4 regions of the Phycicoccus sp. DTK01 genome follow, and region 1 is predicted to be linked to each of the others. Evidence: predicted binding sites of a transcription regulator. Region 1 holds the regulator's gene; each other region holds the start of a gene.
The links. Region 1 encodes LexA, which represses DNA repair genes until DNA is damaged. Its sites were predicted from a motif close to TCGAACANNTGTTCGA; they were not measured.
Positions count from the first base shown of each region.

Region 1 (7,260 bases):
TCGGGCGGCTCGGCCTCGGTGAAGGTGATGTGCACGTCGGGGAAGCGCTGCTTGACGAGCGAGAGCGCCCGCGGCACGAGGGTCGCCGAGGCCGACGGGAAGGCCATGAGCCGCACCCGGCCGCTGCGCAGCCCGGCGATGGCCGCGACCTCCTCCTCGGCGGCGTCGAGCGCGGCGAGCACCGGGCCGGCGTGTCGGGCAAGCACCCGGCCGGCCTCGGTGAGGCGGACGTTGCGCCCGACCCGCTCGACGAGCACCGTGCCGGTGCGCTGCTCGAGGCGGCGGACCATCTGCGAGATGGCCGGCTGGGTGTAGCCCAGCGAGGCGGCGGCGGCGGTGAAGCTGCCCTGCTCGGAGATGGCCCGCATGACGCGGAGGCCGGCGGCGTCGATCATGGGACCCATCCTATAAGCGGGCGTTATCGACCGCCCGGGTCTCGCAACGCGGCGTCATCCGCGGCCGCTCCCCGGGGCGGTGTCGGCGGCGCGGGGGATACTGGCGCCATGCCGGAGACCCCCAGCGCGCCCCCCGTCGCGACGCTGCGGCTCGCCGGGCGCGACGAGGTCGGCCGCACCCCCGACTGGGCGACCCGGCCGCTGCCGCCCGAGGCCCGCGAGCCCGCCGCCGTCACGCGGCTGGCCGACCTCCTGCGCGCGCACCCCGGCACCCTCGTCCTCTCCGGGGCCGGGATGTCCACCGACTCCGGCATCCCGGACTACCGCGGCCGCGACGGCACCCGTCGGGTCATGCCGATGCAGCACGGCGAGTTCTGCGCCTCGAGCGAGAACCGGCAGAGGTACTGGGCGCGCTCGTTCGTCGGCTGGCAGCGCTTCTCGCGCGCCGAGCCCAACCGCGGGCACCACGCCGTCGCCGCCCTCCAGGAGGCAGGACTGCTCGGCCCGGTCATCACCCAGAACGTCGACGGGCTGCACCAGGCGGCCGGCTCGCACGACGTCACCGAGCTGCACGGCACCCTCGCCGAGGTCGTCTGCCTCACCTGCGACGACCGCACCGGCCGCGAGGAGCTCCAGGCGCGGATGGCCGCCGCCAACCCCGGCTTCGAGGAGCGGGTGCGCGGAGAGGCGCCGGACGGCTCGCAGGTGAGCAGCCAGATCCGCCCGGACGGCGACGTCGTCCTGCCCGAGGACGCCGTGGCCGGCTTCCGGCTCCCGCTCTGCCTCGTCTGCGGCGCCGACACCCTCAAGCCCGACGTCGTGTTCTTCGGCGGCTCGGTGCCGCGCGAGCGGGTCGACGCGTGCTTCGCGCTGACCGACGCCGCGCCCGCGCTGCTCGTCCTCGGCTCCTCGCTCGCCGTGATGTCGGGGCTGCGGTTCGTCCGGCACGCGGCGCGCCGGGGCATCCCGGTGGCGGCCGTGACGAGGGGGCCGACGCGCGGCGACGAGCACATGGCCCTGCGGGTCGACGCGCCCCTCGCCCCGACGCTCGAGCAGCTGCTGCGCGACGGGGCGGCCGCGTGACCGCGGCCCAGATCCGTTCCGCCACACCGGCGGACCTGCCGGGGATGGCCGTCATCTACAACGACGCCGTCCGGCACACCGTCGCGACGTTCGACCTCGAGCCGCGCCCCGACGACCACTACGCCGACCGCGTCGCGTCCACGCGCCCCGGCGACCACGTGCTCGTCGCCGTCGCGCCCGGCGGCGACGTGCTCGGCTACGCGTTCTCGGGCACCTACCGGCCGCGCGCCGCGTACGACGGCACCCGCGAGGTGTCGGTCTACCTCGCCGAGGACGCCCGCGGACAGGGCCTCGGCCGCCGGCTCTACGCCGAGTTGCTGCGGCGGGTCGACGCCGACGGCGTGCACACCTGCGTCGCCGTCATCGCGCAGCCCAACCCGGCGAGCGAGGCGCTGCACCGGGCCCACGGGTTCGAGCACGTCGGCACGCTGCGCGAGGTCGGCTACAAGCTCGGCCGCCGCGTCGACACCGCGTTCTGGCAGCGCCCGCACCCCGACGGGCGCTGACGCCTCGCCTCACTCGGGGCGCACGTCGTGGATCGGCTCCTTCGGCAGGCGCTTGACCTTGCGCGTGCGCCGGCGGCGACTGGGGATCATCGAGCGCATCTCCTCGAGCTTGCCGAAGCAGAGCATCCGGTCGCCGGCCTCGAGCACGTGGTGGCTGTTGGGGTTGGGGATGACCATCGTCCCGCGGTGCAGCGTCAGCGCGGTGATGTCGCGTTCGCGAAGACCGCTGTCGCCCAACGACTTCCCGACGAGGTCGGACGCCTCGTGCACCGCGATCTCGGCCACGCCGTAGCCCGTCGAGACGGTGAGGCGCTGGCGCACGTCGATCTCGGGGAAGGCGACCTGGTTGTCGATGTGGTCGATGATCGCGCCCGCGACGTCGAGCTTGGTCGCGGTCTCGATGCCCTCGAGGCCGGGGGAGGAGTTGACCTCCATGACCTGCGGCCCCTCGTCGCTCTCGAGCATGTCGACACCGGCGACCCGCAGGCCCATGATCTGCGCGGAGCGGACGGCGGCGCGCTCGAAGTCGGGGTCGAGCTCGACCGGCTCGACCGACCCGCCGCGGTGCACGTTGGACCGGAACTCGTCGCCCTTGGCCACCCGGCGCATCGCGGCGACCACGCGGTCGCCGACGACGAGCGCGCGGATGTCGCGGCCCTTGCTCTCCTTGACGAAGCGCTGGATGAGGACGTTCTGCTTCGTCGACTGCAGCGTCTCGATGATGGCCTCGGCGGTCTTCATCTCCGGCGCGAGGATGACCCCGATGCCCTGGGTGCCCTCGAGCAGCTTGATGACGACCGGCGCGCCGCCGACCCGCTCGATGGCGGGGATGACGTCGGCGCGATCGCGGACGAAGGTCGTCGGCGGCATCCCGATGTTGTGCCGCGACAGGATCTGGGTGGCGCGCAGCTTGTCCCGCGAGTTCGCGATGCCCCACGAGGTGTTGGGCGTGTAGACGTCCATCTGCTCGAACTGCCGCACGACGGCGGTGCCGAAGTACGTGATGGAGTTGCCGATCCGCGGCAGGATCGCGTCGTACGTCGAGAGCCGCTTGCCCCGGAACTGGAGGTCCGGCTCGTCCCCGGACAGGTCGATGCCGAAGCGGAGGGTGTTGAGGACCTTGACCTGGTGGCCACGGTCCTGGGCGGCGGTGCGCAGGCGCTGCGTACTGTACGAGCGAGGCGCGCGGGAGAGGATCGCGAGCTTCATGGTTTCCCGACGGGAGAGGACGGATGACGGACAGCCATTCCTACACCCTCGCGGGCTGGCGAGAGTGGGTCAGCCTCCCGGCGGTCGGCGTGCCGTGGGTCAAGGCCAAGCTCGACACCGGCGCGCGGTCCTCGTCCATCCACGCCTTCGACCTCGAGGACCTCGAGCGCGACGGCGAGCGGTGGGCCCGCTTCCGCATCCAGCCGTGGCAGCGCTCCGAGGCCGACGCCGTCCAGTGCGAGTGCCCCGTGCTCGACGTGCGCGAGGTCCGCTCGTCCTCCGGCCACGCCGAGGAGCGGCTCGTCGTCGCGATGGACCTCGTCCTCATGGGCCGCACGGTCGCCGCCGAGATGACGCTCGCGCGCCGCGACGAGATGGGCTTCCGGATGCTCGTCGGCCGCGAGGCGCTGCGCCAGGGCTTCGCCGTCGACCCCGGCCGCTCCTACCTCGGCGGCCGTCCGCCGCTCGCGATGCGCCGGCGCAACCGGGGGAGGGCCTGATGGCCCGGCGCCCCCTGCGACCCTCCTTCGAGATCGGCCACGTGCGCGTGCGCGCCGGGCGCACGCAGTCGGTGTCGCTGCCGATCACCCGTCTGGTCACCGGCGCCGACGTCGAGCTGCCCGTCCGGGTCGTCCACGGGCGCGAGGAGGGGCCGACCGTCTGGGTCGACGCCGCCATCCACGGCGACGAGGCGGTCGGGGTCGAGGTCGTGCGTCAGGTCGTCGCCGGGCTCGACCCGAAGGCGTTCTGCGGCACCCTGATCGCCGTCCCCATCGTCAACGTCCTCGGCTTCTCGGCCGGGCAGCGATACCTGCCCGACCGCCGCGACCTCAACCGCTCCTTCCCGGGGTCGCCGCGCGGCTCGCTCGCCGGGCGCATCGCGCACCTGTTCATGTCCGAGGTCGTCGACAAGTGCGAGGTCGGCATCGACCTGCACACCGGCTCGGACCGGCGCACCAACCTGCCGCAGGTCCGCGCCGACCTCGAGGACCCGCGCACCCGCGCGCTCGCCGAGGCCTTCGCGGCCCCCGTCATGCTCAACGCGAAGCTGCGCGACGGCTCGCTCCGGTACGCCGCCCGCGAGCGGGGCGCGACCGTCCTGCTCTACGAGGCGGGCGAGGCCTGGCGGATGGACCGCTGGGCCGTCGACGCCGGCGTGCTCGGCGTGCGCCGCGTGCTCGCCGCGCTCGGGATGACCGAGCCGGTCGCCGAGGACCCGCCGGCGCCGTCGGCGGTGTCGTTCCGCAGCGGCTGGGTCCGGGCGCGCGGCACCGGCATGCTCCACCTCGAGGTCGCGCTGGGGGAGCGCGTCGAGCGCGGGGCGCGCCTCGGTGGCCTCTTCGACTCGCTCGGCAAGCGGGTGCGGCTGGTGCACGCCGACCGCTCCGGCATCGTCGTCGGGCGCACCGAGGCGCCGCTGGTCAACTCCGGCGACGCGGTCGTCCACATCGCCGAGGTCGAGGAGCCCACCCCGCCGGCGACCGCCGGGTCCTAGGCTGGTCGCATGGGAGCGACCGGGACCGGACCCTTCGAGAACGACGACGCCCTCGACCTGCTGGACGACCTCGAGGACGCAGCCCCCGACGACCGCGCGAGCCGGGTGCTCGCGGTCCTCGACGCCGTCCTTGCGTCGCCGGGGAGCGCCGACGCCCCGGAGCTGAGCGAGGCGTTGGCCGCCGCGGCGGCGGTCGGCGCGAGCCTGAGCCCGCGCGAGGCCGCGGGGGAGCCGTACCTCCCCGAGTGGCTGGCCGAGCAGCCCCTGCCCGACGACGAGGAGCTGGTCGAGAAGTCGCGGAGGGTGCTTCGACACGCGATCCGCTCGCGGGAGGGCGAGTGGTGGGAGCTGTGGGACGAGGCGGGTCTGGCCGACGAGGCGGTGGGGGGGTGCCGACGGGCGCTCGCCTGGCTGGGCGACCGCGACGACTGAGCGCCGCGGCCGCCCCGGTCGAGGGGGTCAGACGCGGCGCAGGACCGCGGTGACCTTGCCGAGGATCGTCGCGTGGTCGCCGTCGATCGGCTCGAAGGCCGGGTTGTGCGGCATGAGCCAGACCTTGCCGTCGCGCCGCTTGAAGGTCTTGACCGTCGCCTCGTTGTCGAGCATCGCCGCGACGATGTCGCCGTTCTCGGCGGTCGGCTGTTGGCGCACGACGACCCAGTCGCCGTCGCAGATGGCCGCGTCGACCATCGAGTCGCCGACGACCTTGAGCAGGAAGAGGCTGCCCTCGCCGACGATCTGCTTGGGCAGCGGGAAGACGTCCTCGACGACCTCCTCGGCGGTGATCGGGACACCGGCGGCGATCCGGCCGAGGACCGGGACGTAGGAGGCCTCGGGGCGCTCGTCGCCCTCGCCGGTGACGTCGACGACCTCGTCGGCCTCGGGGCGGCGGTAGCCGGAGCCCTGGCGGTCGGGGGAGACGACCTCGATGGCGCGCGGCCGGTTGGGGTCGCGACGCAGGAAGCCCTTGCGCTCCAGCGCCGAGAGCTGGTGGGCGACCGAGCTGGGGGAGGTGAGCCCGACGGCCTCGCCGATCTCGCGCATGCTCGGCGGGTAGCCGTGCCGGTCGACGGCGTTGCGGATGACCTCGAGGATCTTGCGCTGGCGGTGGGTGAGGTCCCCGCCGTCGCCGCGGTCGGGCATCTCGTGGATGTCGGCGTTCCTCGGACGTGCCATCTCGACCCCTTCGCTGCGGCCGCCCCGTGCCGACGGGGGGCCTGACCGGTGTTTTCGCAGGTCAGACGGTCTGTCGGTGGTGACATGCAGTCTGATCTGCATGCGGACATCCTACGAGCGACGGGCCTCGAACTCAAACATGTGTTCGACGCGTGTCTTGTCCGCCTCGAACGTGCGTGCTATAACTCGTACAGACGTTCTATCGAACACCGGTTCGACGGTGGCCCCGGCCGCCGGGATGGAGGACATGATGAGCGCGATCGCCTGGGACCCCACCGACCTCGGCCACACCGGCCCCGTGCCGGCGCGCCGCCCGCGGCTCGTCGTCCTCGAGGGCGGCGCCACCGGAGGGCGTGCGGCCCGCGCCGCACAGCCGGCGCTGCGGATCACCCGCCGCGGCCGCCTCGTGCTGCTCGTGCTCGCCACCCTCGCGCTGGCGGCGGCCCTCGGCCTGCGCGGCCTCGGGGGCGCGGGCGCCGTCGAGCCGGCCCACACCGTGTCGGTGTCGCCCGGCCAGACGCTGTCCGAGATCGCGTCCCGTGAGCTGCCCTCGATGTCCATCAGCGACGGCATCGTCGCCATACAGCTCGCCAACGGGCTGAGCACTGCGCAGATCCGCGCCGGCCAGCAGCTGGTCGTCCCCGCGGGCTGAGCCGCCGCGGGGGCGTCCGGTCGGGCGCACCACGATCCCCGAGTCCCTCGACCCGACTCGGACGCCGGAGGGCGTCGTCTCCCGTGCAGAGGAGACGGCGCCCTCCGTGCTGTGCCGGGTCGGTGCCGGCCGCTCACCCCTGTCAAGCGCGCCACGCTCGGCCGAACGGGGGAGGGGGCATCCCCCGACCTGTCGGACCTCCGGGGCCCATCGGCCCGCGGGCGCCCTCCGGCGCTGCGCGACCCCCCTGTGCACGAACAGACTTCAGGGCATGCGGACACGTCGTCGCGGCTCCTACCGCCTCACCCACCACCCGGTCGTCCAGTGCGGCGGCCAGGGCCGGTGGCTCTGGTCGTGCGGCTGCGGAGCGCGCGGGTCCGCCACCTCGGGCGGCTGGCACGGTGCCTACACGGCGGCACTCGTGCACCACAGCCAGAGCCCCGGGGAATGAGACGTGCGGCCCGGGGATACACAGAGGGTCCCCGGGTCGCACCCCCTCGTCGTCGCTGGCTCTCCACCGACGCGACGACGGAGCGGGCGGCGCTGGCTGTCGTCTGCAGGGAGGCCGCGGCCCTCACGTCGCTGGGGCACCGCAGGTCCCCCCACTCCGACCCCCGACCGGGTCCGGGTGGGGGGATCGGCCGTCCCCGGCGCTGACGGGCCGAGGGTCAGGCCAGGGTCCGCCGCATGACCAGGCGCGGCATCCCGCTCGCGGTGGCGTCGGTGACGCCGACCTCCTCGAAG
Region 1 is NZ_BOPU01000001.1:43,652-50,911, forward strand. It holds gene J3473_RS00215 (LysR family transcriptional regulator) at 1-395, opposite strand, end outside; gene J3473_RS00220 (NAD-dependent protein deacetylase) at 504-1,478, shown strand; gene J3473_RS00225 (GNAT family N-acetyltransferase) at 1,475-1,984, shown strand; gene J3473_RS00230 (RimK family alpha-L-glutamate ligase) at 1,994-3,193, opposite strand; gene J3473_RS00235 (RimK/LysX family protein) at 3,217-3,693, shown strand; gene J3473_RS00240 (succinylglutamate desuccinylase/aspartoacylase family protein) at 3,693-4,688, shown strand; gene J3473_RS00245 (DUF4259 domain-containing protein) at 4,698-5,120, shown strand; gene lexA (transcriptional repressor LexA) at 5,148-5,864, opposite strand; gene J3473_RS00255 (LysM peptidoglycan-binding domain-containing protein) at 6,115-6,516, shown strand; gene J3473_RS00260 (hypothetical protein) at 6,788-6,967, shown strand; gene J3473_RS00265 (N-acetyltransferase) at 7,185-7,260, opposite strand, start outside.

Region 2 (7,260 bases), on a different contig from region 1:
CGACGGCGGCGGCGGGAGGCGCACCTTCACCACCGGTGTCTCGCGGCTCGTCACCTCGCCGGCCGACCTGCCCCGCGCCTACGACGAGGCGCTGACGGCGGTGCACGTCGGGCGCCAGGTGCACGGCGACTCCGGGCTCGCGCACTTCGACGAGCTCGGCATCTACCGCCTGCTCGCGCTCGTCCCCGACTCGGCCGACCTGCGGCGCTTCGTCACCGAGAGCCTCGGCGAGCTCGCGACCGACGACGTCCCCGAGAACGCCGACCTGCGCAACACCCTGTCGGTGCTCATCGACACCAACCTCAACGTCGCCGAGACCGCGCGCCGGCTGTTCTTCCACTACAACACGCTGCGCTACCGCATCGCCAAGCTCGAGCGGATGCTCGGCCCGTTCACGACCGACCCCCAGCTGCGCCTCACGCTCGCCCTCGCGCTGCGCGTCCACCGCATGAAGGGCCTCTGACAGCCAGACGCTGCCGATGGGAGACCAGTGGGGCGTCCGAGGGTGCCGTGACAAGCATCTCCGGGCGAGCATCTCCAACGGGCGCACAGCGTGTATCCGCTACTGCAGGTTCGACGTGCACATCTGCTCACGCCGCTCTGAGCGAGGTCGGCCGGCGGCGGAGTGGGGCAGGTCGACTCAGGGCAGAGAGACAACCCAGTCGTCACCGAGGCACGGCTGCTCCGTCGTGGCCAGCTCCTCGCCGGTCGGTCCCCAAGCGACGTAGGAGACGCCCGCGGCGCAGCCATGCGAGTCGGTGGCCACGGGAACCTCCTCCGTGTCGCCGGGCTGGACCGTGACGCCGGAGCCAAGGCCCGCGGTTCGTGTCCCGACGCTCAGGACCACACCCGTCTGGTTGCGAACCGCCATGGTCGGCGTCGTGATGACCCACGTCCTCAGGCCGCACGGAGACCCCGTGCGCGCGATGAGCTCGCCACGCGCGTTGATGACTTCCAGCGGCGCCCATCGACTGCAGTTGTCTCCGTACGCCAACCCCGTGGCCACTTGCAGTCCCGGTTCGATGGGTTCACCAGTCCGAGCAGGCGTGGGTGAGAGGAAGACGACCCGAATCGTCTCCTCAGTGCCGTTGCGGACGTTCAGCCCACCGATCTCTGGGCTCTCGCACCCGGAGAAGACCGCGACGGCCAGGGCCAGAGCGGCGCCTGTCCGCGCGCGCGGACAGCGAGCTGGCGCCGACCGGTGACCGCCAGATCGCATCGTGACGCGACGTCGCCACCACTCACCCGCCCCGTGTCGTCGCCAGACAACCATGTCGGCATCATGGCGTACTCACGAAGCCCCGACACCGCCTTCCGCTCACGACGTCGACCTGGCCGACGCCGAGGTTGATTGCGCCCAGGTGCGATCATCCAGGCTGATCCCTTCGGACATGATGGAAAGCACTGGCCGACAGCATGATTGGACGATCTCGCTCTTGCGGTTCGAACAGGCTTTCGATAGACTGGGACCCTCGCAACGAGGGGGTGCTCATGCTCGACCCGGCACAGGTCACAGCGGCCGTCCTCGCTGCCCGCGAGCTCCTCGTCGAGACCCAGCCCCCGACTCCGGTCGGTGGCTCGCTCGGCGACTGCGCGGCTCTCGTCGGCGAGCTGCAGGCCCTCGTCAACGTCGCGACAGCGTTGCAGGACAGCGCGATCGTCGCCCTGGCCGCGCTGGAGACCGAGATCGAGGAGGACGGCACGCTCGTGGGGCGCCGTCGTGCGCCGGGGCACGTCGCCCTCGACGCGCCGGCCATCGTCTCCGGCGTCCTGTGCCTTTCGTCCGTCGCCGCGGAGCGTCGGGTCCGCGACGCCGTCCGGCGCGCGGCCGACGGCCCGGACGGGACCGGCACCCACACCGGGCTCGGCGGGCTGCACGACGCGATGGCCGCCGGCCGGCTCGACGCCTTCCGCGCCCAGGTCGTCGCCCACGAGCTCGAGGAGGTGCCCGCCGACGTGGCCGCGACGGTGGTCGCGACCATCAACGAGCACCTCGACCGCGATGCCGCGCCGGTGCTGAGGCGGCGGGTGCGCCGCGTCCTCAGCCGCATCTCGCCGGACCTGTTGCGGCAGCGCGCGATCCGTACCCGCTCGGAGTCCTCCCTGCAACGGTGGGTCGACGAGCCGGGCGTCGACACCTGGCACGGCACGTTCCCGTCCGAAGAGGCCTGCGCGGCGTGGGCGGCCATCGACCGGCTCGCCCAGCAGTACGTCGCCGACGGGGTCTGCGACCGCATCGACCGCGCCCGCGCGAAGGCGCTCACGGACCTCGTCATCGGACAGGCCACGATCGACGTCCGGGTCGTCCTTGCCACTCCGAACGGGTCCACCGCTGCCGCCGAACGGAACTCAGTGGAGCCCGCCGCCGTCGTCTCGGACGCCGACCTCGTCGAGGTCACCGGCCTGCGCCCCGGCGCCTCGGTCCTCGTCCCCCGCGGATGGCTGGCCGCGGCCCTCGACCGCAGCGGCGGCACCGACGCTGCCGACGCGACGCCCCTCCTCCGCTGCGACCCGACCACCGGCGCGCCCGTCGATCCCGAGGACACCCTCGCCACCGCGGCCTACCGACCCGGCGCCCGGCTGGCGGCCTTCGTCCGCGACCGCGACCAGCACTGCCGCTTCCCCGGCTGCCACGTCGCCGCCCGGTTCTGCGACCTCGACCACGTCGTCCCGTTCCCCACCGGGCCAACCAGCGCCTCGAACCTCGTCTGCCTGTGCCGTCGGCACCACCGCACCAAGCAGCGCCCAGGCTGGCGGGCCGTCCTCCACCCGGACGCCACGATGACCTGGACCGACCCCACCGGCCGGGTCCGGACCACCCATCCGCCCGACCGGCTCGGTCTCACCGTGCTGCCGGACACCGGGACCGATGCCAGTCCCCCGCCCCGCGGCATGCCGCGGCTCGTCCTGCCCGACGGCCCCCACTCGGCCGTCGAGCACCAGCTCGAGCACGCGCACCGCGCCCCGGCCTGCCGCGTCCACGTCGTCCGCCCGCGCGTCCCGATGACCTGTGTCGTCCGGCCGCGCCACCGGTCACGCCGGCCGACGTCGACCGCCCCTCCCCCCTTCTGACGTCGACGCACCGCGAGAGGCGTGCCCAGCCGGTCGGCCCGTCGGTCACTCCAGGACGAGCCGCGCGGTCAGCTCGCGCCGGCTCGACACCCCGAGCTTGGCGAACACGGACTTCAGGTGGTCCTGCACGGTGTGGGGCGAGAGGTGCAGCGACGCGGCGATCGCCCGGGTGTCCAGCCCCTGCAGCACGAGCACGGCCACGTCCTCCTCGCGCCGGCTCAGCCCGTGGGCGGCGAGGGCCATCCGGCTGACGGCCGAGCGCGGGGCGGCGTCGATGCTGACGACGATCCGGCCCGCGGGGGCGAGGTCCGTGGGTCCGCCGGGGGTCAGCGGCGCCGCTCGGACGCTGAGCCAGCGCCCGTCCGTCGTCCGCACCTGGCTCTGGAACGGCTCTCCCCCCGCGCGCGTGGTCGCCACCACCGCGAGGACGCTCGCCGGCAGCGACCCCGACTCGAGGCCACCGAGCTGCTCGATCGCCGCCTGCGTGCCGGGCGTGGCCAGCGTGGGGCGGTCCGCGTCGTCCACGACGACGACGGCCACCCCCGGGTCCGCGGGGCCGGTCGGGCCGGTCGGGCCGGTCGCGGGCACCGGCCGGAACAGGCTGCGGCGGATCGCCGAGGCGATGGTCGGGCAGGCGGCGCCGAGCTCGTCGGCCTCCGCCTGCGTGAAGGGCGGGTCGCCCGGCCCGCGGTACACGCCGAGCGCTCCCCAGCTCGCGCCCCGGCTGACGAACACGGCGCGCAGCTCGTCGGTGAACCCGAACCGCGGGTGCATGAACTCACGGTGCCGCCGACACGTCTCCGGACGCCCGTCCGTGTCGACCCACAGGGCCCCCACCGGCGGGTCACGCCGCGCGAGGTCCGCGAGCTTGTTGACGTCCGGCCCGCCGTACTCCGACGCCGAGAACTCCTCGTCGCCCACCCCCAGCGAGCGGGTCTTGGACGCCCAGGTGACCACCCCCGAGGCGGGATCCGTGAAGGCGAGGCACGCGAAGTCGTAGGGGGCGTGCGCGGCCACCGCCGCGTAGACCCGCTCGGCGAGCACGGTCGGCTCCAGGGTCGGTGCGAGCGACTCCTCCAGCCGGTCGCGCAGGCTTCGCCACCGGCCGGGCCTCGCCACGCGGCCGGTCCCCATGGCCGTAGTCTCGCCCCGGCCGACCCCGGACGGAGCCGAAGGCGCACAGGTCCCCACCTTTCTGGGATGGGCCCACGCCCCCGCACACCGGACGCTCGTGCCATGGACACCACCTCACGACAGACCCTCGGCCTCATCGACCTGACCCCCGCCCACGCTCACGCTCACGACAGCGACTGCTGGTGGGACCACCGCGCCGCGCGCTGGGCGTGCGCCCTGCCCTCGTCGGCCTCGGACGCCGGTGACGAACCGACGCCCCCCGTCGCCACCACCCGGGACGCGGCACCCGCCCCCGGCGTCGACGTCCGCGACATGCTCGTCGTGCACACCGCGCTGCTGCGTGAGCTCCGCCTGGCCGCGCCCGCGGTCGAGCGGGTCGCGCACGGGGACCGCCGGCAGGCCCGTCGGGTCGAGCAGCACCTCGCCCTGCTGGCCGACGTCCTGCACCACCACCACAGCGGCGAGGACGAGCTCCTCTGGCCCGTCCTGCGTCCCCGTCTCGCCCCGCCGCACGCCGCACTGCTCGACGTCGCCGAGTCGCAGCACGAGGGCATCGACCACGCCCTCGAGCGCGTGGCCGCGGCCCGCCGGGACTGGTCGCCGGAGGCGGCGAAGGGCTCGGGGGCCGTCCTCGCCGCCGCGCTGCGCGAGCTCCACCTCCTCCTCGCGGAGCACCTCGAGTTCGAGGAGCGCCACCTGCTCCCCCTCGCCGCGGTCCACCTCACCGAGGCCGAGTGGCACGCCGTCGGCGCCGCCGGGGCGGCGGGCGTGCCCCGGAGTGCGCTCCCGCTCGTCGTCGGCATGTTCGCCTACGAGGGCGACCCGGAGGTTCTCGCGACGATGCTCCGCTCGGCGCCGCTCGTCCCGCGGGTGCTCGTCCCGAGGATCGCCCCGCGGGTCTACGCCCGACGTGCGCTGGCGGTCCACGGCACGACGCGCCCCTGACGGCGGCCGGGAGGCCGCGGCGCCACGCCGGGGTGCGGAGGCTCAGGCGTCACGCAGGGCGGCCTCGAAGCCGTCCGGGTCGGCGACCGTGAACGTGGCGCCGGGGTGCCGGATGGTCCCGGTCGGGTCGATCGCCGGGACCGGCCGGTGGAACGAGACGCAGACTCCCCGCGAGCCGTTCGTGGCGAAGGTGACGCCCCGGTCCGTGAACGACAGGTGCGGCGGACCGGCGGTCTTGACGAACGCGTAGCCGCCCGACTGCTCCACCCCCGCCACGTTGGCGAGCGAGGAGTCGAGGGTCCACCACGAGAACCGCGCCCGCAGCCGCCCGTCGCCCACCTCGACCCAGGTCGTCGCCGGCAGCACGCCGAACGGCAGCCCGGCGATCCGGTAGCGGGGGTCGAACGCGAAGTCGAAGCGGCGGGACGTCATCCGTCGACGCTACGGGCGCCGGCCGGATCGCGGGGCGGAGTGAGCTCCTCGGTCTCGCGGGCGACGGAGTCCCAGTGCCGCGCGGCGTCGAACACCACCTCGCCCGGCCCGTCGTCGAGCAGCGCGAGCGCCTCCCCCACCTGGGATGCCGACAGCCGCCGGCCGAGCGTCACGTGCGGGACCCACCGGCCCGGCTCGACGAGCGGCGACGACACCGGGGCCAGGAGACCCCCGAGCGCGGACTGCACCCCGAGCAGCCCGGCGGTCACCACGACCAGACGGGCCAGCACGAACGGCCCCCGCCCGAAGACGACCGGCGCCCCGAGCCGCGTGGGCAGCGGCAGGTCCGCGAGCGCGTCGACCACCGCCTCACGCCCGGGCCAGCCCTCGCTCGTCACGAGCGTGACGTGCGGGCGGTTGGACGCCCCGCGGTGCTGCGCCTGGCTCGGCAGCCCGGCGTCGGCGAGGGCGCCCCACTCGGCGACGACGGCCGCGTCGCCGGCGTCGTCGAGGAGGAGCTCCACGGAGTGCACCCGGCCATCCTCGCCCGCCCGACACGCCGCTGGACACGCGCGCGTCACACGACCGACCCGGGCGTGTGACACCACGACCACAGCGACAGCAGGTTGCCAACCGAAGCGGCATCCGGCTGTCAAAGATTGCTGAGGGTGTCCTCCCACACCGGTCACTAGGTTCCCGGTATCACAAACCCTGTGAGCGGCGTCACCGACGCGGCCCCGGCGAAAGAGGTCACCGCATGTCCCTCGGTCTCGGATGGAAGGTCAAGGGCGACGGCGCGTCGCTCGGCCCCGGTGAGGTCGTCGCCCCCGACGAACGCCTCTCGTGGGGTCGCACCATCGGGCTCGGCGCCCAGCACGTCGTCGCGATGTTCGGCGCGACGTTCGTCTTCCCGCTGGTCATGGGGCTGAACCCCCAGCTGGCCATCATGATGAGCGGCATCGCGACCATCGCGTTCCTCCTCATCGTCTCGGGCAAGGTCCCGAGCTACCTCGGCACCTCCGCCTCGTTCGTCGGCGGCGTCGCGGCCGTCCGCGCGCAGGGCGGCGACTCGGCCGAGGTCACCGGTGCGATCCTCGTCGCCGGCCTCGTCCTCGCCGCGGTCGGCGTCGCGATCCACTTCCTCGGCTCGCGCGTCCTCCACGAGGTGCTGCCCCCGGTCGTCACCGGCGCGGTCGTCATGCTCATCGGGTTCAACCTCGCCCCCGTGGTCGCCGGCATCTACTGGCCGCAGGACCAGTGGGTCGGCTTCCTCACGATGCTCTTCACGATCGTCGTCGCCGTCGCCTTCAAGGGCTTCATCGGCCGCGTCGCGATCTTCCTCGCGCTGATCTTCGGCACGCTCCTCTCGTGGGTCCTCGACCACACGGTCGGCCAGATCACCTCCGTGCTCGGCGGCGCCACCGAGGCGACGACCCACCTGCGCTGGGACACCTCGGGCGTCGGTGACGCCGCATGGTTCGGCTTCCCGAGCCAGACGATGGTCGCCGCGGACGGCAAGGAGGTCGTCGGGTGGCACCTGCCGAGCTTCTCCGCCACCGCGATCCTGCTCGTCCTGCCCGCCGTCATCGCCCTCATCGCCGAGAACACCGGCCACGTCAAGGCCGTCGCCGAGATGACCGGCGCCAACCTCGACCCGGTCATGGGCCGCGCCATCGC
Region 2 is NZ_BOPU01000007.1:36,299-43,558, forward strand. It holds gene J3473_RS14640 (CdaR family transcriptional regulator) at 1-463, shown strand, start outside; gene J3473_RS14645 (HNH endonuclease signature motif containing protein) at 1,492-3,072, shown strand; gene J3473_RS14650 (helix-turn-helix transcriptional regulator) at 3,118-4,206, opposite strand; gene J3473_RS14655 (hemerythrin domain-containing protein) at 4,309-5,151, shown strand; gene J3473_RS14660 (hypothetical protein) at 5,194-5,583, opposite strand; gene J3473_RS14665 (2'-5' RNA ligase family protein) at 5,580-6,116, opposite strand; gene J3473_RS14670 (uracil-xanthine permease family protein) at 6,341-7,260, shown strand, end outside.
Region 2: J3473_RS14645 (HNH endonuclease signature motif containing protein) is a predicted target of LexA. The motif match lies at 1,444-1,459, and genes of this name have one in related genera.

Region 3 (7,260 bases), on a different contig from region 1:
GCTGACCTTCGGCCCGAGCCCGGTGCACCACCTGCGCCGGCTGAGCGAGCACCTCGGCGGGGCGCAGGTGTGGGCCAAGCGCGAGGACGTGAGCAGCGGGCTGGCCTACGGCGGCAACAAGGTCCGCAAGCTCGAGTACATCGTCCCGGACGTGCTGGCCAGCGGCGCCGACACCCTGGTCTCCATCGGCGGGTACCAGAGCAACCACACCCGCCAGGTCGCCGCCGTCGCCGCGCACCTCGGGCTGAAGTGCCGTCTCGTGCAGGAGAAGTGGGTTCCCTGGGACGACCCGGTCAATGACCGGGTCGGCAACATCCTCCTCTCGCGGATGATGGGCGCCGACGCGCGGCTGGACCCGGCGGGCTTCGACATCGGCATCCGCGACTCGTGGAAGGACGCACTGCGCGAGGTCGAGGAGGCCGGCGGCACGCCCTACCCGATCCCCGCGGGGGCGAGCGAGCACCCGCTCGGCGGCGTCGGGTTCGCGAACTGGGCCTTCGAGGTCGCCGAGCAGGAGAAGGCGCTCGGCGTCATCTTCGACACGGTCGTCGTCTGCACGGTCACGTGCTCGACGCACGCCGGGATGGTCGCCGGCTTCGCGGCCCTGGAAGACCTGACGGGCGTTCGCCGTCGGATCATCGGCATCGATGCCAGCGCCACGCTCGAGAAGACGCGGGCGCAGCTGGAGCGCATCGCCCGCCACACCGCCGAGGTCATCGAGCTCGGCCGCGACCTGCGCGACGACGAGCTCACCCTGCTGCCGGACTGGGCCGGCGACCTCTACGGCATCCCCGTCGACTCGACGATGGAGGCGATGCGCCTCGGCGCCCAGTACGAGGCGATGATCACCGACCCCGTGTACGAGGGGAAGTCGCTGGCCGGGCTCGTCGACCTCGTCCGGTCCGGCGACATCCCGAAGGACTCGACCGTGCTCTACGCCCACCTCGGCGGCCAGCAGGCGCTCAACGCGTACCACTCCCTCTGGCCGTGACCGGCGGGCACCCGCTCGACGACGTCGCCTGGTCCGCGCTCACCGGCCCGCAGGCCGGTCTGGCACGTGCGGCCGCGGGGGGCCGCGCCCTCGGCTACCGCGACGGCATCGCCCCGTTCTGCGGCGTCGGCGTGCTCGACGCCGAGGGGTGGGACGCCCTCGCCGAGCTCGTCGGACCCGGGGGCACGGCGGTGTTCCTGCGCGGCGAGGTGCCGCCCACGCCGGCCGGCTGGACCGAGCTCGTGCGCGAGCCGGCGACGCAGCTGGTCGCGGAGAGGCCCGTCGGTCGCCGTGGGGAGGACGGGGTGGTCGAGCTCGGTGACGCCGACTCGCCCGAGATGGTCCGGCTCGCGGCCGAGACCGAGCCCGGCCCCTTCGGCCCGACGAGCCACCTCGCCGGTCGCTGGTTCGGGGTGCGCCGCGAGGGGCGGCTCGTCGCGATGGCCGGCGAGCGCATCCGGCCGCCCGGGTGGGGCGAGGTCTCGGGGGTCTGCGTGGCCGCCGAGGCACGAGGCGCGGGACTCGGGGCGCTCGTGACCCGCGCCGCCGCCGGTGCCATCGAGGAGCGCGGTGACCGGGCGATGCTCCACACCCGGCTCGGCAACGACGGCGCCGACCGGCTCTACCAGCGCCTGGGCTTCACCGTCCGGCGGCAGGTCGCCGTCGTCGTGCTCCGGCGCGACGGGTGAGCCCGACGGCCCGAGTCGTGGACACATCGCTCGCCACCCCGCGACCCCTGTGGCATGCTCGACGTGTGCGTTCCTCGCGCCTCCTCCTTCGCTGCCGCGGCGGGGCCTGACATCGGCCGCCCCTCGTCGCGGAGCTCCTGCTGCACCCGGCCGGCCCCCGCAGACGAGACGAAGGCGTAGCGCAGAGATGATCCACCCCCAGCAGACCTCCGGGATGCCGACGGCGAAGTACGTGCCGTTCCAGGACCAGATCGAGGTCCACCTCCCCGACCGCACCTGGCCCGACCGCACGATGACGAAGGCGCCGCGCTGGTGCGCCGTCGACCTGCGCGACGGCAACCAGGCGCTCATCGACCCGATGGACTCCGAGCGCAAGATGCGGATGTTCAAGCTCCTCGTGCGGATGGGCTACAAGGAGATCGAGGTCGGCTTCCCGAGCGCCAGCCAGACCGACTTCGACTTCTGCCGCGAGCTCATCGAGGGCGGGCACATCCCCGACGACGTGACGATCCAGGTCCTCACGCAGAGCCGCGACCACCTCGTCGAGCGGACCTTCGACGCGATCCGCGGCAGCAAGCAGGCGATCGTCCACTTCTACAACTCGACCTCGGTCCTCCAGCGCCGCGTCGTCTTCGGGATGAGCGAGGACGGCATCGTCGACATCGCGCTCCAGGCCGCGCGCCTGTGTCGCAAGCTCGAGGAGACGGTGCCCGAGACCGACGTCTACTACGAGTACTCGCCGGAGTCGTACACCGGCACCGAGCTCGAGTTCGCCGTGCGCATCTGCAACGAGGTCATCGACGTCATCGACCCGACGCCGGACCACAAGATGATCATCAACCTGCCCGCGACGGTCGAGATGGCGACGCCCAACGTCTACGCCGACAGCATCGAGTGGATGATCCGCCACCTCGACCGGCGCGAGTCCGTCGTCGTCAGCCTGCACCCGCACAACGACCGCGGGGAGGGCGTGGCCGCCGCCGAGCTCGGCTACCTCGCCGGCGCCGACCGCATCGAGGGCTGCCTCTTCGGCAACGGCGAGCGCACCGGCAACGTCTGCCTCGTCACCCTCGGGATGAACCTCTTCAGCCAGGGCATCGACCCCGAGATCGACTTCTCCGACATGGCCGAGGTCCGGCGCACCGTCGAGTACTGCACCCAGCTGCCCGTCCACGAGCGGCACCCGTGGGGCGGCGACCTCGTCTACACGGCCTTCTCCGGCTCCCACCAGGACGCCATCAAGAAGGGCCTCGAGGACATGGAGCGCCGGGCGAAGGACAAGGGCACGAGCATCGACGACCTCGACTGGGGCGTGCCGTACCTGCCGATCGACCCGCACGACATCGGGCGCTCCTACGAGGCCGTCGTCCGCGTGAACAGCCAGTCCGGCAAGGGCGGGGTCTCGTACCTGCTCAAGGCCGAGCACGGGCTGGACCTGCCGCGCCGCCTCCAGGTCGAGTTCAGCCACGTCGTCCAGCGCCGCACCGACACCGAGGGCGGCGAGCTCTCGGGCGCCGAGATCTGGGCGATGTTCGCCGACGAGTACCTGCACGCCGAGTCGCCCGACCACCGGTGGGGCCGGTTCAGCCCGGTCCGCTCGACGATCGCCGGCTCCGACGACGGCACCGACGTCATCGACGCCGTCATCCGGGTCGACGGGGTCGACACCCCGGTCCACGGCCGCGGCAACGGACCCATCGACGCCTTCACCGCGGCGCTCGCGACCCTCGACGTCGACGTCCGCGTCCTCGACTACCACGAGCACGCGCTGTCGGCCGGTGGCGACGCCCGCGCGGCCGCCTACGTCGAGTGCGCCGTCGGCGACCGCGTCCTCTGGGGCGTCGGGCTCCACGAGTCGATCGTCAAGGCGTCGCTGCGGGCCATCCTCTCCGCGGTCAACCGCGCCGAGCGCGCTCCCACCGAGGGCTGAGCGCCGGTGTCCGGCACGGTCCTCGCGTGCGGGCTGGCGACGGTCGACGTCGTCCAGGTCGTCGAGGCCGTGCCGGGCCCGGACGAGAAGGTCGTGGCGCTCGCGGCCGACGTGACCGCGGGCGGCCCGGCGTGCAACGCGGCCCTGACCGCCGCCGCGCTCGGTGTGCCGACCCGGTTCGTCGGAGCGGTGGGCAGCGGGCCGCTGTCGGCGGTGGTGCTGCGCGAGCTCGCCTCCGGGGGTGTCGCGGTGACCGACCTCGCGCCCCCGGCCTTCGAGCCGCCCCTGTCGACCGTGCTGGTGACGCAGGCGACCGGGGAGCGGGCCGTGGTGTCGCGCAACGCCGTCGGGGTGACGGATCTCGGGGCGCCGTCGGACTCGGCGCTCGACGCCCTGCTCGACGGGGTGGCGGCGGTGCTCGTCGACGGGCACCACCTGCCGGTCGCCGTGGCGGTCGCGCGGGCGGCCCGGCGGCGGGGTGTGCCGGTGCTCCTGGACGGCGGCTCGTGGAAGCCGGGGCTCGAGGAGCTGCTGGCCGAGACCGACCTCGCCGTGCTGTCGTCCGCGTTCACGGTGCCGGGCGACCCGGGGTCGGCCGGGGCGCTCCAGGCCGTCCTGACGGCGGGGCCGTCGTGGGCGGCGGTGTCCGACGGCGCCGGGCCGGTGCGCTGGCGCTGGGCGGGCGGTCTGCACGGCGAGGTGCCCGTGCCGGTCGTCGACGTCGTCGACACCCTCGGGGCCGGTGACGTCCTGCACGGAGCGCTCCTCGCCGAGCTCGGCCGCGGGGGAGCGGACGACCTGCCCGCAGCCCTGGCCCGCGCGGTGGAGGTCGCCTCGCGCTCGGTGGCCCACCCGGGCGCCCTCGGCTGGGCGCGGCAGCGATGAGTTCCTGCCCCGGGACGGGTCTGCCCTGACATGGAAACGACCCTCGTGATGCCCAACCTCCGCGTCTCCGACCTCGATGCCGCCGAGCGCTGGTACACGGCGCTGCTCGGGCGCGGGCCCGACGAGCGCCCGATGGACGGCCTGCTCGAGTGGCGCCTCGGCCCCGGTGCGGGCCTGCAGGTCTGGCGCGAGCCCGACGCGGCGGGTCGCTCCGGCTGCACCGTCACCGTCTTCGACCTCGACGCCGTCGCCGCGCGGTTGACCGCGGCCGGCGTCGCCCACGAGGGTGTCGAGCAGGCGAGCAGCGTGCGCATCCTGCGGCTCGCCGACCCCGACGGCAACCGCGTCGTCCTCACCGACTGACCGCCCCCGAGGAGCCCCCATGGCCGACACCGTCGACGAGTACCTGGCCGGCTTCGAGGGCGAGGTGCGCGAGCGGCTCGACGCGATGCGCCGGGTCGTCCGCGAGGTGGCGCCGGGCGCGGTCGAGTCGATGGCCTACGGCATGCCCGCGTACAAGCTGGACAAGAAGCCGCTGGTCTACTTCGCCGGGTTCGAGCGGCACGTCGGCTTCTACGCGACCCCGAACGGGCACGAGGCCTTCGCGGAGGAGTTCGCCGCCTACCGGCAGGGGAAGGGCTCGGTGCAGCTGCCTCTGGACCGGCCGTTGCCGCTCGAGCTCGTCCGGAGGGTCGTCGAGTTCCGCGTCGCGAGCATCCGCGGCTGAACGGCTCCTCGCGCGTCAGCGCACGCCCCGCACCCGGAACTGGATGCTGATGCGCGGACCGACGGGGCGCGCGGTCTTCGGGACGGCGTGGTCCCAGGTGCGCTGGCAGGAGCCGCCCATCACGAGGAGGTCGCCGTGCCCGGCGGCGAACCGGCGGGAGGCGCCGCCCTCGCGCGGGCGGAGCAGGAGGTCGCGCGGGGCGCCGACGGACAGGATCGCCACCATCGTGTCCTGGTTGCGGCTGCGCCCGATGCGGTCGCCGTGCCACGCGACCGAGTCGTGCCCGTCACGGTAGAGGCACAGGCCGGCGGTGACGAACGGCTCCCCGAGCTCGGCGGCGTAGTGCGCCGAGAGGGCGTCGCGGGCCTCCTCGAGCGCGAGGTGGGGGAGCGGGTCGCCCTCCCCGTAGAAGGACAGCAGGCGCGGGGTGTCGACGACCGAGTCGTACATCTGCCGCCGCTCGGCGAACCACGGGACGTCACGGCGCAGCGCCTCGTAGAGCTCGTCGGCGCCACCGACCCATCCGGTGCGCTCGTCGACCCACGCGCCGTGGTCGAGCACCGTGCGCCGCACCGAGTCGCCGAGCGGCCGGACCTCGATGCCGTCGGCGAGGTCGAGGAGCGAGCCCTGGAGCACTGCCATGTCGTGAGCGTAGCCCGGAATCGAACACGTGTCCACGATCTCGCCCCACGGTCTCGCCCCACGTTCGACGCGCGCCGGAGGCGCCGGGTCCGTGCCCGCGGGCGCGCGGCGCCCGCTGCGAGAGTGGCGCCATGAGCGAGGAGAACGCACAGGTCGTGGCCGTCGTCGGTGCCTCGGGGGTGCTCGGCGGGCTGGTCGCGCGGGGGCTGCAGGAGCGGGGAGCCACCGTCGTCGCGGTCGGACGGGACGCGGGTCGGCTGGACGAGGCCGTCCCGGGGGCGACCCAGGTGGTGGGCGAGATCGGGGACGCCGCGCTGGGGGACCGGCTCGTCGCGCACTGCCGCCAGGAGCACGGACGGCTCGACGGGGTCGTCAACGCGGCGGGCGTCGTCGCCTTCGGGACGCTCGTCGACACCGACGACGCCGTCATCGAGGAGCTCTTCCTCACCGACGTCATCGGCCCGCTCTTCCTCGCGCGCCGGGTGCTGCCCGCCCTGGCCGAGACCAAGGGCTACCTCGCGAACATCAGCGCCGTCGTCGCCGAGGCACCGCTGCCCGGGATGGTCGCCTACGCCGCGGCCAAGGCGGCCCTGACCGCCGCCGACCGCGCGCTGGCCCGCGAGGCCCGCCGCAGCGGCGTGCAGGTCATCGACCTGAGGCCCCCGCACACCGAGACCGGGCTCGCGACGCGCCCGCTCGCCGGGACGGCGCCGTCGCTCCCGCAGGGGCTCGAGCCCCAGCGGGTCGCGCAGGTCGTGTTCGACGCGATCTGGCAGCGCACGGCCGAGGTGGCATCCGGCGACTTCGCCTGAGCCCGGTCGTGGTGGGCGGGCCTACTCCTCCTCGTCGGCGCGCTCGCGGGCCTCTTCGTCCTCGTCGTCGTCCCACGTGATCGCCAGCGATGAGCCGTACGCGGCGCCCGACATCGGCGCATAGGCGAACCAGCCGACCCCGTCCGCGCCGGGCGGCGGAGGCGGGTCCCAGAGGACGTGCTCGCGCGTGCCGGCCTCGCGCAGCGGTGCCAGGGGGAGGGAGGCCGCGCTCTCGGGCACGCCGAGGTGGTCCCAGCGCACGACGAGCTCGAGCGCGTCGCCGTCGGGGAACGGATGCAGCCACCACGAGCGGCTCGAGCGCAGCGCGTCGCCCTGGCCGCCGGTCTGCGCGAGGGTCGAGGGGCCGGCGTCCTCGTCCGGAGGCCCGTGCGGGGGGCGGTGGCCGAGGCGCGTCCCGTCGGCGAGCCGGACGCCGAAGCGCGGCTCCTGCTGCTCCCAGCCGTGCGCGACGTCGTCGACCGGCCGGGTGGCGCCGGGTCGGACCCACGCCTCGACCTCGATCTCGAGACCCCGCGAGAAGGCACGCGCCCGGGTCGCCCGGACGACGACGTCGGGGCCGGTGA
Region 3 is NZ_BOPU01000003.1:513,311-520,570, forward strand. It holds gene J3473_RS09930 (1-aminocyclopropane-1-carboxylate deaminase) at 1-991, shown strand, start outside; gene J3473_RS09935 (GNAT family N-acetyltransferase) at 988-1,680, shown strand; gene leuA (2-isopropylmalate synthase) at 1,868-3,610, shown strand; gene J3473_RS09945 (PfkB family carbohydrate kinase) at 3,617-4,495, shown strand; gene J3473_RS09950 (VOC family protein) at 4,544-4,858, shown strand; gene J3473_RS09955 (iron chaperone) at 4,878-5,222, shown strand; gene J3473_RS09960 (alpha-ketoglutarate-dependent dioxygenase AlkB) at 5,238-5,864, opposite strand; gene J3473_RS09965 (SDR family oxidoreductase) at 5,996-6,676, shown strand; gene J3473_RS09970 (hypothetical protein) at 6,698-7,260, opposite strand, start outside.
Region 3: J3473_RS09960 (alpha-ketoglutarate-dependent dioxygenase AlkB) is a predicted target of LexA. The motif match lies at 5,885-5,900, and genes of this name have one in related genera.

Region 4 (7,260 bases), 500 kb from region 1:
CGACCCCGGTCCCGCCGGAGGCATCGACCACCACGGGATGCACGGGGTTCACGGGGTGCATGGCCACGGGATCCCGGGGATGCACGGCGCTGAGTCACCGCTGTGGACGCACGAGCAGCAGATGCGCCACCACCGGTCACGACGGTCCGGGGGCAGCATGCCGACGAGCCCGGTCGGCATCGTGCTGTTCGTCGTCGTCGCGATCATCGCGCTCGTCGTGTTCTCGAACATCGCCTCCCGCTCTACCGAGGTCTACCCGGGCGTCCCCTCGAGCGAGGTGTTCGACGACGGCTCGGGCGACGTGCCGTTCGACCTCCCCGAGGAGCCCTGACGTCGCCGCCCCGCGGCGTCCACCCGCGCGTCAGCGCTGCACGCGGTGCTGGGGTTCGGTGGTGCGGGTGGCGCCGTCGGGGCCGTGCCAGGTGACGGTGCCGTCGGGGGTGAGGCGGGGTCGCCACCGGCTCTGTTGCTTGAAGCGGTGGTGGCGTCGGCAGAGGTCCTCCAGCCCGGTCGGGGTGGTCTGGCCGACGGGCCAGGGCCTCACGTGGTCGAGGTCGCAGCGTTCGGCGGGTCGGGTGCAGCCCCACATCCGGCACGTCCCGTCCCGGGTCTTCACGAACTCGCTGATCGCCGTCGAGGGCTTGTACGCGGCGGTCGTGAGCGATGCCAGCGTGCCGGTGTCGGCCTCGAGGACCGCGCGGGCCACCTCGAACGGCAGCAGCTTGAGGAGGTTGGCGAGGGTGGCGGGGTCGACCCAGCCCAGACCCGGCAGCTGCGTCCCCGACACCGCATACCCCGGCGACACGACCGCTTGCGTGTAGGCGAGGTCGCCGTCCAGCTCGGCCGGCTCCTCCAACCACGACAGCTCCTCGCGCGAGTCAGCGTCGAGGTCGCCGTACCGGACGACCTCCCCGGTGGTGGCGTCCACGAGGGTGTCCTCGTCGTCCCACTCCACCCGGAACCTCGTCCCGCACTGCTCCTCGGGCGCCGGCCGGTCCGTGACTACAGGCACCCCGAGGGTGACCTGCGCCGAGACCTTGACGTTGCGCAGCACGAGGTCGGCCAACGCGTCCGCGCGCGACTCCGGCACCGACAGGCCCTCGTCGACCTGCCGGTAGCCACCGGCCAGCTCCTCCACCGCCGCCCACATCGCCGAGGACGTCGCCGTCGGCAGGGACGCGAACCACTCCGTCAGGCCGTCCTCACCCGGGCACACCTCCACCCGCCGCCCCTTGCGCGTCCGCGCCACGTGCGCCGCGACCTGGTCGGCCGCCACCCGCGTCGCGACCCGCCGCGCCTCACCCGCGACCCGCGCCGGGTCCATCGATCCCAGCCGGGGCGCCAGTGCCTCGTCCACCTGCCCGCAGGCCTCGGCGTCCAGACCGGCGCAGGCGTCGATGACCTTGTGCGCCGACGCCGCCGGGACCTCACCGGCCAGCAACAGCTCCAGCAGCCGCGGGAAGCACCCACCCAGCGCCGCCCCGAGGGAGACCTTGCGCGAGGCCAGGCCCTCGGTCAGCCCGGTCGCCAGCGCCATCTGCGTCGAGGCCATCTGGTCCATGTACCCCAGCGGGTGGATGCGCTCGGTCCCCAGCAGGGTCAGCTCGAACCGGGCTCCCCAGGCCCCCGCCAGAGCCGTCGCGCCCTCGGCCGCGTTGACCACGCCCTGCAGCTGCCCGGCCAGCGCGAACGCCTCGTCCTCCGACAGCGACTGACCCGACTCCGCCAGCTCACGACCCAGCCGCGCGCACTCCTCGCGCAGCCCCGCAATGCTGCGGGAGAGGGTCTCGGTGTCCATGCCTCAGTGTACCGAACACGTGTTCGACGGGCAAAGGTCAGTAGGCATCTGTGGACAACGAATATCCGCCCACGACAGCCGGTTTCGAGCGGCCCTCAACGACGTTCAGCGCGCTTTCCGTTCCATCCACTCCTCGCGCAGCAGGGCGTAGGTCAGGCCGTCGACCCACCCGAGCTCGGCGTGCCAGGAGTCGCGGACGCCGTGCTGCTCGCGCCGCATCCCCGCCTTCTCCATGACCTTCCACGAACCGATGTTGTCCGCGAAGCAGCCGGCCGTCACCCGCCGCAGCCGCAGGTCCTCGAACGCGATCTCCAGGAGCACCACCAGCGTGCGGCTCGCGAGGCCTCGCCCGTGCACCGCGGGGTCGAACAGGTACCCCACCAGCCCCTCGGAGCGCAGGTGCTCGGTGCCGCCGTCCTGACCCATGCCGTCGAGGACGTCGACGAAAGCGGTCCCCGCGACGCGCCCCTCGTGCTCGACGGCGAGCGGCAGGGTCCACTCCGGTCGATCCCGGAGGCGCTCGAGCATCTCGGCCTCGGTCATCGTCGTGCGCAGCAGCCACCGGGCGACGTCGGGGTGGTTGCGCCACGCCATGACGGCCGCGACGTCCGCCTCGACGGCCGGGCGGAGCACGAGGTCCCCGTCCCGGCGCGGGCGGACCGGGGGCAGGCCGGGGTCGTCGCTCATCCCTCGATCGAACCAGACGGGGACGAGCACCTCCATCCAGCTCACGCGCCCGGGTCGCGCCGCGAGGATCTGCGGCGCGCGGCCGGATCCGCTACAAGTCCTGCGGCCGAATTGCTAGATTGACGCCGTGTCTTCGCGTCGTCCTGCCCTGCTCGACCTCGACCCCGCCGTCGTCCGCAAGGCCCGCAGCCTCGCACGGCGCGCCGGCAAGCCCGTCGTCGACCTCGCCCGAGCCCACACGACCGTCTCCGTCGAGCGCGCCACGCTGCGCCTGGCCGGCCTCTCGGGCGCCGACCACGAGGGCACGCCGTGGGTCAACCACCTCGTCGACGCGGTGCGCGGCGAGGTCGGGCTCGAGCACGGCGTCACCACCCCGGTCTGGGACGCCCTGCGCCGCGGCGAGGCCCCGGACCTGCTGACGCTCGCCCAGAAGGCGAGCAGCGGGGGAGTGTCGTTCCGCCTCCCCGAGGGGCGTGACCTCACCGGCTCGCGCAAGGCCGCCCGCAGCGCCGTCGCGAAGGGCGTCCGCACGGTCGACTCCCAGCGCCGCGCCCGGGAGCGGATGATCGCCAAGGTCGGTGACGCGCCGCGCACCCCGTGGGTCTACCTCATCGTCGCGACCGGCGACATCCACGAGGACATCCCGCAGGCGCAGGCCGCCGCCCGCGAGGGCGCCGACATCATCGCGGTCATCCGCTCCACCGGGCAGAGCCTCCTCGACTTCGTCCCCGAGGGCGCGACGCGCGAGGGGTACGCCGGCACCTACGCGACGCAGGAGAACTTCCGCCTGATGCGCGCTGCCCTCGACGAGAGCAGCCGCGAGCTCGGCCGGTACGTCCGCCTGACCAACTACGCCAGCGGCCTGTGCATGCCCGAGATCGCCGCCCTCGCCGGGCTCGAGCGGCTCGACATGATGCTCAACGACTCGATGTACGGGATCCTCTTCCGCGACATCAACCCGATCCGCACCTTCGTCGACCAACGCTTCAGCCGCCAGGTCCACGCGCGCGCCGGCATCATCATCAACACCGGCGAGGACAACTACCTGACGACCGCCGACGCCGTCGAGGCCGCGCACACCGTCACGGTCAGCCAGCTGCTCAACGAGTACTTCGCCAAGGAGGCGGGCCTCGAGGACTGGCAACTCGGCCTCGGGCACGCGTTCGAGATCAACCCCGACATCCCCGACAGCTTCCGGATCGAGCTGGCCCACGCCCTGCTCGCCCGTCAGCTCTTCCCGGACGCGCCCCTGAAGTGGATGCCGCCGACGAAGCACATGACCGGTGACGTCTTCCGCGGCTACCTCCTCGACGGGTTCTTCAACCTCGTCGGCGCGATGACCGGGCAGGGCATCCTCCTCGTCGGGATGATGACCGAGGCCGTCGTCACGCCGTGGCTCTCCGACCGCGACCTCGCCCTCCAGAACGTCCGCTACGTCATGGACGCGGCCGGCGGCCTCACCGAGGACTTCCACCCGCCGCGCGACGGGTTCATCCAGACCCGAGCCCGCCAGGTGCTCTCGGAGGCGGTCGACCTGCTCGACACGATCGTCACCGACACGAGCACCCGCGGCACCCAGTACCCGCAGCCGCTGCTCGCCGCGATCACCGACGGCACCTTCGGCGCGATGAAGCGGCCGCCGACCAAGGGCAAGGGCCTCGACGGCGTCTTCGTCAAGGCCGACGGCTACGACAACCCCGCGACCGCCCTCCTCGAGGAAGGGGCCACCCGATGAGCGCGACCCCCACCCCGGCCACGCCCGGCCCCCTCGTGCGCCCCTACGGCGACACGACCGGCGACGGGATGGTGCAGGTCTCCTTCACCCTGCCGCTGCCGCACGACAAGCGCGCCGAGGGCGCCGCCCTCCAGCTGGCCGCGAAGATGGGCATGAGCCCGGCGCTGCTCGTCCACGCCAAGGCGATGGGACCGCACTTCACGTTCTTCGTCGTCTACGGCTCGGTCACCCACCTCGTCGACCTGCGCGAGGTCCAGGTCGTCGAGCGCGAGTTCCCGCTGCTCGGCTCGGCCGAGGTCAACCAGGCGATCCGGAGCCACCTGGGGCGAAAGCTCGTCGTCGTCGGCGCGTGCATCGGCACCGACGCGCACACGGTCGGCATCGACGCCATCCTCAACATCAAGGGCTTCGCCGGTGAGAAGGGCCTGGAGTACTACCGCGAGATGAAGGTCGTCAACCTCGGCGCCCAGGTCCTCGTGCCGGAGCTCGTGGCGAGCGCCCGCGAGGTCGGCGCCGACGCGGTCCTCGTCTCGCAGGTCGTCACCCAGAAGGACGCCCACATCCACAACACGACGACGATGTCGGCCGCCTTCCGCGAGGCGTTCCCCGCCGGGGAGGTGCCGCTGCTCGTCGTCGGCGGCCCCCGCTTCGAGGAGGGCTCGGCCTCGGCGCTCGGTGTCGACCGCGTCTTCGGCCGCGGCACCACACCCGGCGAGGTGGCGTCCTACCTCGTCCACGAGCTCGTCGCCCCCCGCACGAGCACCGACCCCCGAGGAGAGCAGCGATGACCCGAGCCGAGGTCGGCCGCACCGTCACCCACCGCCGCTACGTCCCGTACTCGCACGCGCACTACGCCGGCAACCTCGTCGACGGCGCGTACAGCCTCGCCGCGTTCGGCGACGTCGCCACCGAGATGTGCATCGTCACCGACGGCGACGAGGGCCTCTTCGCCTCCTACTCCGACGTGCAGTTCCGCGCGCCGGTGCGGGCCGGCGACGTCATCGAGATCGAGGCCCGGATCGTCCGGGTCGGCAGCCGCTCGCGCGAGATGGAGTTCGAGGTCCGCGTCGTCGGCCGTGGCGCCCCGGAGCGCGGGGAGTCGGCGGCCGACGTCCTTGACCCGCCGGTGCTCGCCACGACCGCCCGCGGGGTGGTCGTGGTCCCCCCAGCCGGGTGACCTACCGTGGGCCGGTGCCCACCCCGCTCCGGCTGCCGGCCGCCCTCGTCGGTGCCGTCCTCGCCGGCCTCGCGCTCTGGCTCGCCTTCCCCACGCACGACCTGTGGTGGCTCGCCCCGGTCGGCGTGGCGCTGCTCGGGGCCGTCGTCCTCGTGGCCGGCGCCGCGCGCGGGTTCCTCCTCGGCCTCGTCGCCGGCCTGGCGTTCTTCGTCCCGACCCTCTCGTGGTCCGGGGTGTACGTGGGCAGGCTGCCCTGGTTCGCCCTCGCGACCCTCGAGGCGCTCTACCTCGCCGTGATGGGCGCCGTCGTCGGGTACGCCGGGCGACGCCTGGTCGCTGCCGGGCACCGACGCGCGGCGCTGCTCCTCGTCCCGCTCGCCTGGGTGGCCCAGGAGTGGGCGCGCTCCACCACTCCGTACGGCGGGTTCCCGTGGGCGCGGCTGGCCTTCAGCCAGGCCGACAGCCCGCTGGCGCACGTCGCCCGCTGGCTCGGGGCCCCCGGGGTCACCTTCGCCGTGGCCGTCGTCGGCACCGGCCTCCTGGCCCTCGGGTGGGGCCTCGTCGGACGCCGGCCGGGCCGCGTCGTCGCGGGGCTCCTCGTCGCCGTCGCCCCGCTCGCCGCCGGACTGCTGCCCCTGCCCACCGACGGCCGCCCCGAGACGATCGGCTTCGTCCAGGGCAACGTCCCCACGGCGGGGCTGGAGTTCAACGCCCAGCGGCGGGCCGTGCTCGACAACCACGTCAAGGGCACCTTCGAGCTCGCGAAGAAGGCCCCGGAGGACCTCAGCCTCGTCGTCTGGCCCGAGAACGCCTCGGACATCGACCCGTTCCGCAACGCCGACGCCGACGCCGAGATCCGCGCGTCGCAGGCCGAGGTCGGCGTCCCGCTCATGATCGGCGCCGTGCTCGCCGAGCCCGTCGGGGCCAACTCCAACGTCTCGCTCTTCTACACCGGCTCCGGTCAGCCGCAGCGCTACACGAAGCTGCACCCGGTGCCGTTCGCCGAGTACATCCCGCACCGCGAGTTCTTCGCGATGTTCACCCCGATGGCCAACCTCGCCGGCAACTTCGTCGCCGGCGACACGATCGGCGTCTTCCGGGTGCCGACGGCGGGCGGCGAGTACGTGGCCCTGCCGACCATCTGCTTCGAGGTGGCCTACGACGGCCTGATGCGCGACAGCGTCGCGGCGGCCGGCACCACGCCCTCGGTGCTCGTCGTCCAGACGAACAACGCGACCTTCGGCTACACCGCCGAGAGCGAGCAGCAGTTCGCGATCTCGCGCATCCGGGCGATCGAGCACGGCCGCAGCGTCGTCCACGTCTCCACGGTCGGTGTCTCCGGGTTCGTCGCACCCGACGGCAGCGTCTCCGCCGAGACCGGGCTCTTCACCGCCGCACAGGCCGCCGAACCCGTCGTCGTGCGGACGGAGACGACGCCGGCCGACCGGGTGGGGGAGGCCCCGGTGCTGCTCGCGAGCGCGCTGCTGGCCCTGCTCGTCCTGTCGTCGGTGCGCGTGGGCCGGCGCGTTAGGGTGACGGCAGAGTCCAGCCCACCCGAGGAACACCCCGTTGCCTGAGAGTCCCCGCCCGCCGATCACGCGTGTCGCCGTGCTCGTCCCCACGTACAACGAGCGCGAGAACCTCCCCGCCGCCGTCCACGGCGTCCGGACCGCCGTCCCGACCGCCGACGTCGTCGTCCTCGACGACGCCTCGCCCGACGGCACCGGCCAGGTCGCCGACGAGCTGGCCGCCGCCGACCCGCAGGTGCACGTCCTGCACCGCGCCGGCAAGGAGGGCCTGGGCGCCGCCTACCTCGACGGCTTCCGCTGGGCGCTCGAGCGCGGCTACGACGCCGTCGTCGAG
Region 4 is NZ_BOPU01000001.1:542,116-549,375, reverse strand. It holds gene J3473_RS02500 (hypothetical protein) at 1-331, shown strand, start outside; gene J3473_RS02495 (DUF222 domain-containing protein) at 362-1,798, opposite strand; gene J3473_RS02490 (GNAT family N-acetyltransferase) at 1,904-2,485, opposite strand; gene J3473_RS02485 (lysine 5,6-aminomutase subunit alpha) at 2,613-4,220, shown strand; gene J3473_RS02480 (OAM dimerization domain-containing protein) at 4,217-5,008, shown strand; gene J3473_RS02475 (hotdog domain-containing protein) at 5,005-5,397, shown strand; gene lnt (apolipoprotein N-acyltransferase) at 5,412-6,974, shown strand; gene J3473_RS02465 (polyprenol monophosphomannose synthase) at 6,967-7,260, shown strand, end outside.
Region 4: J3473_RS02495 (DUF222 domain-containing protein) is a predicted target of LexA. The motif match lies at 1,810-1,825, and genes of this name have one in related genera.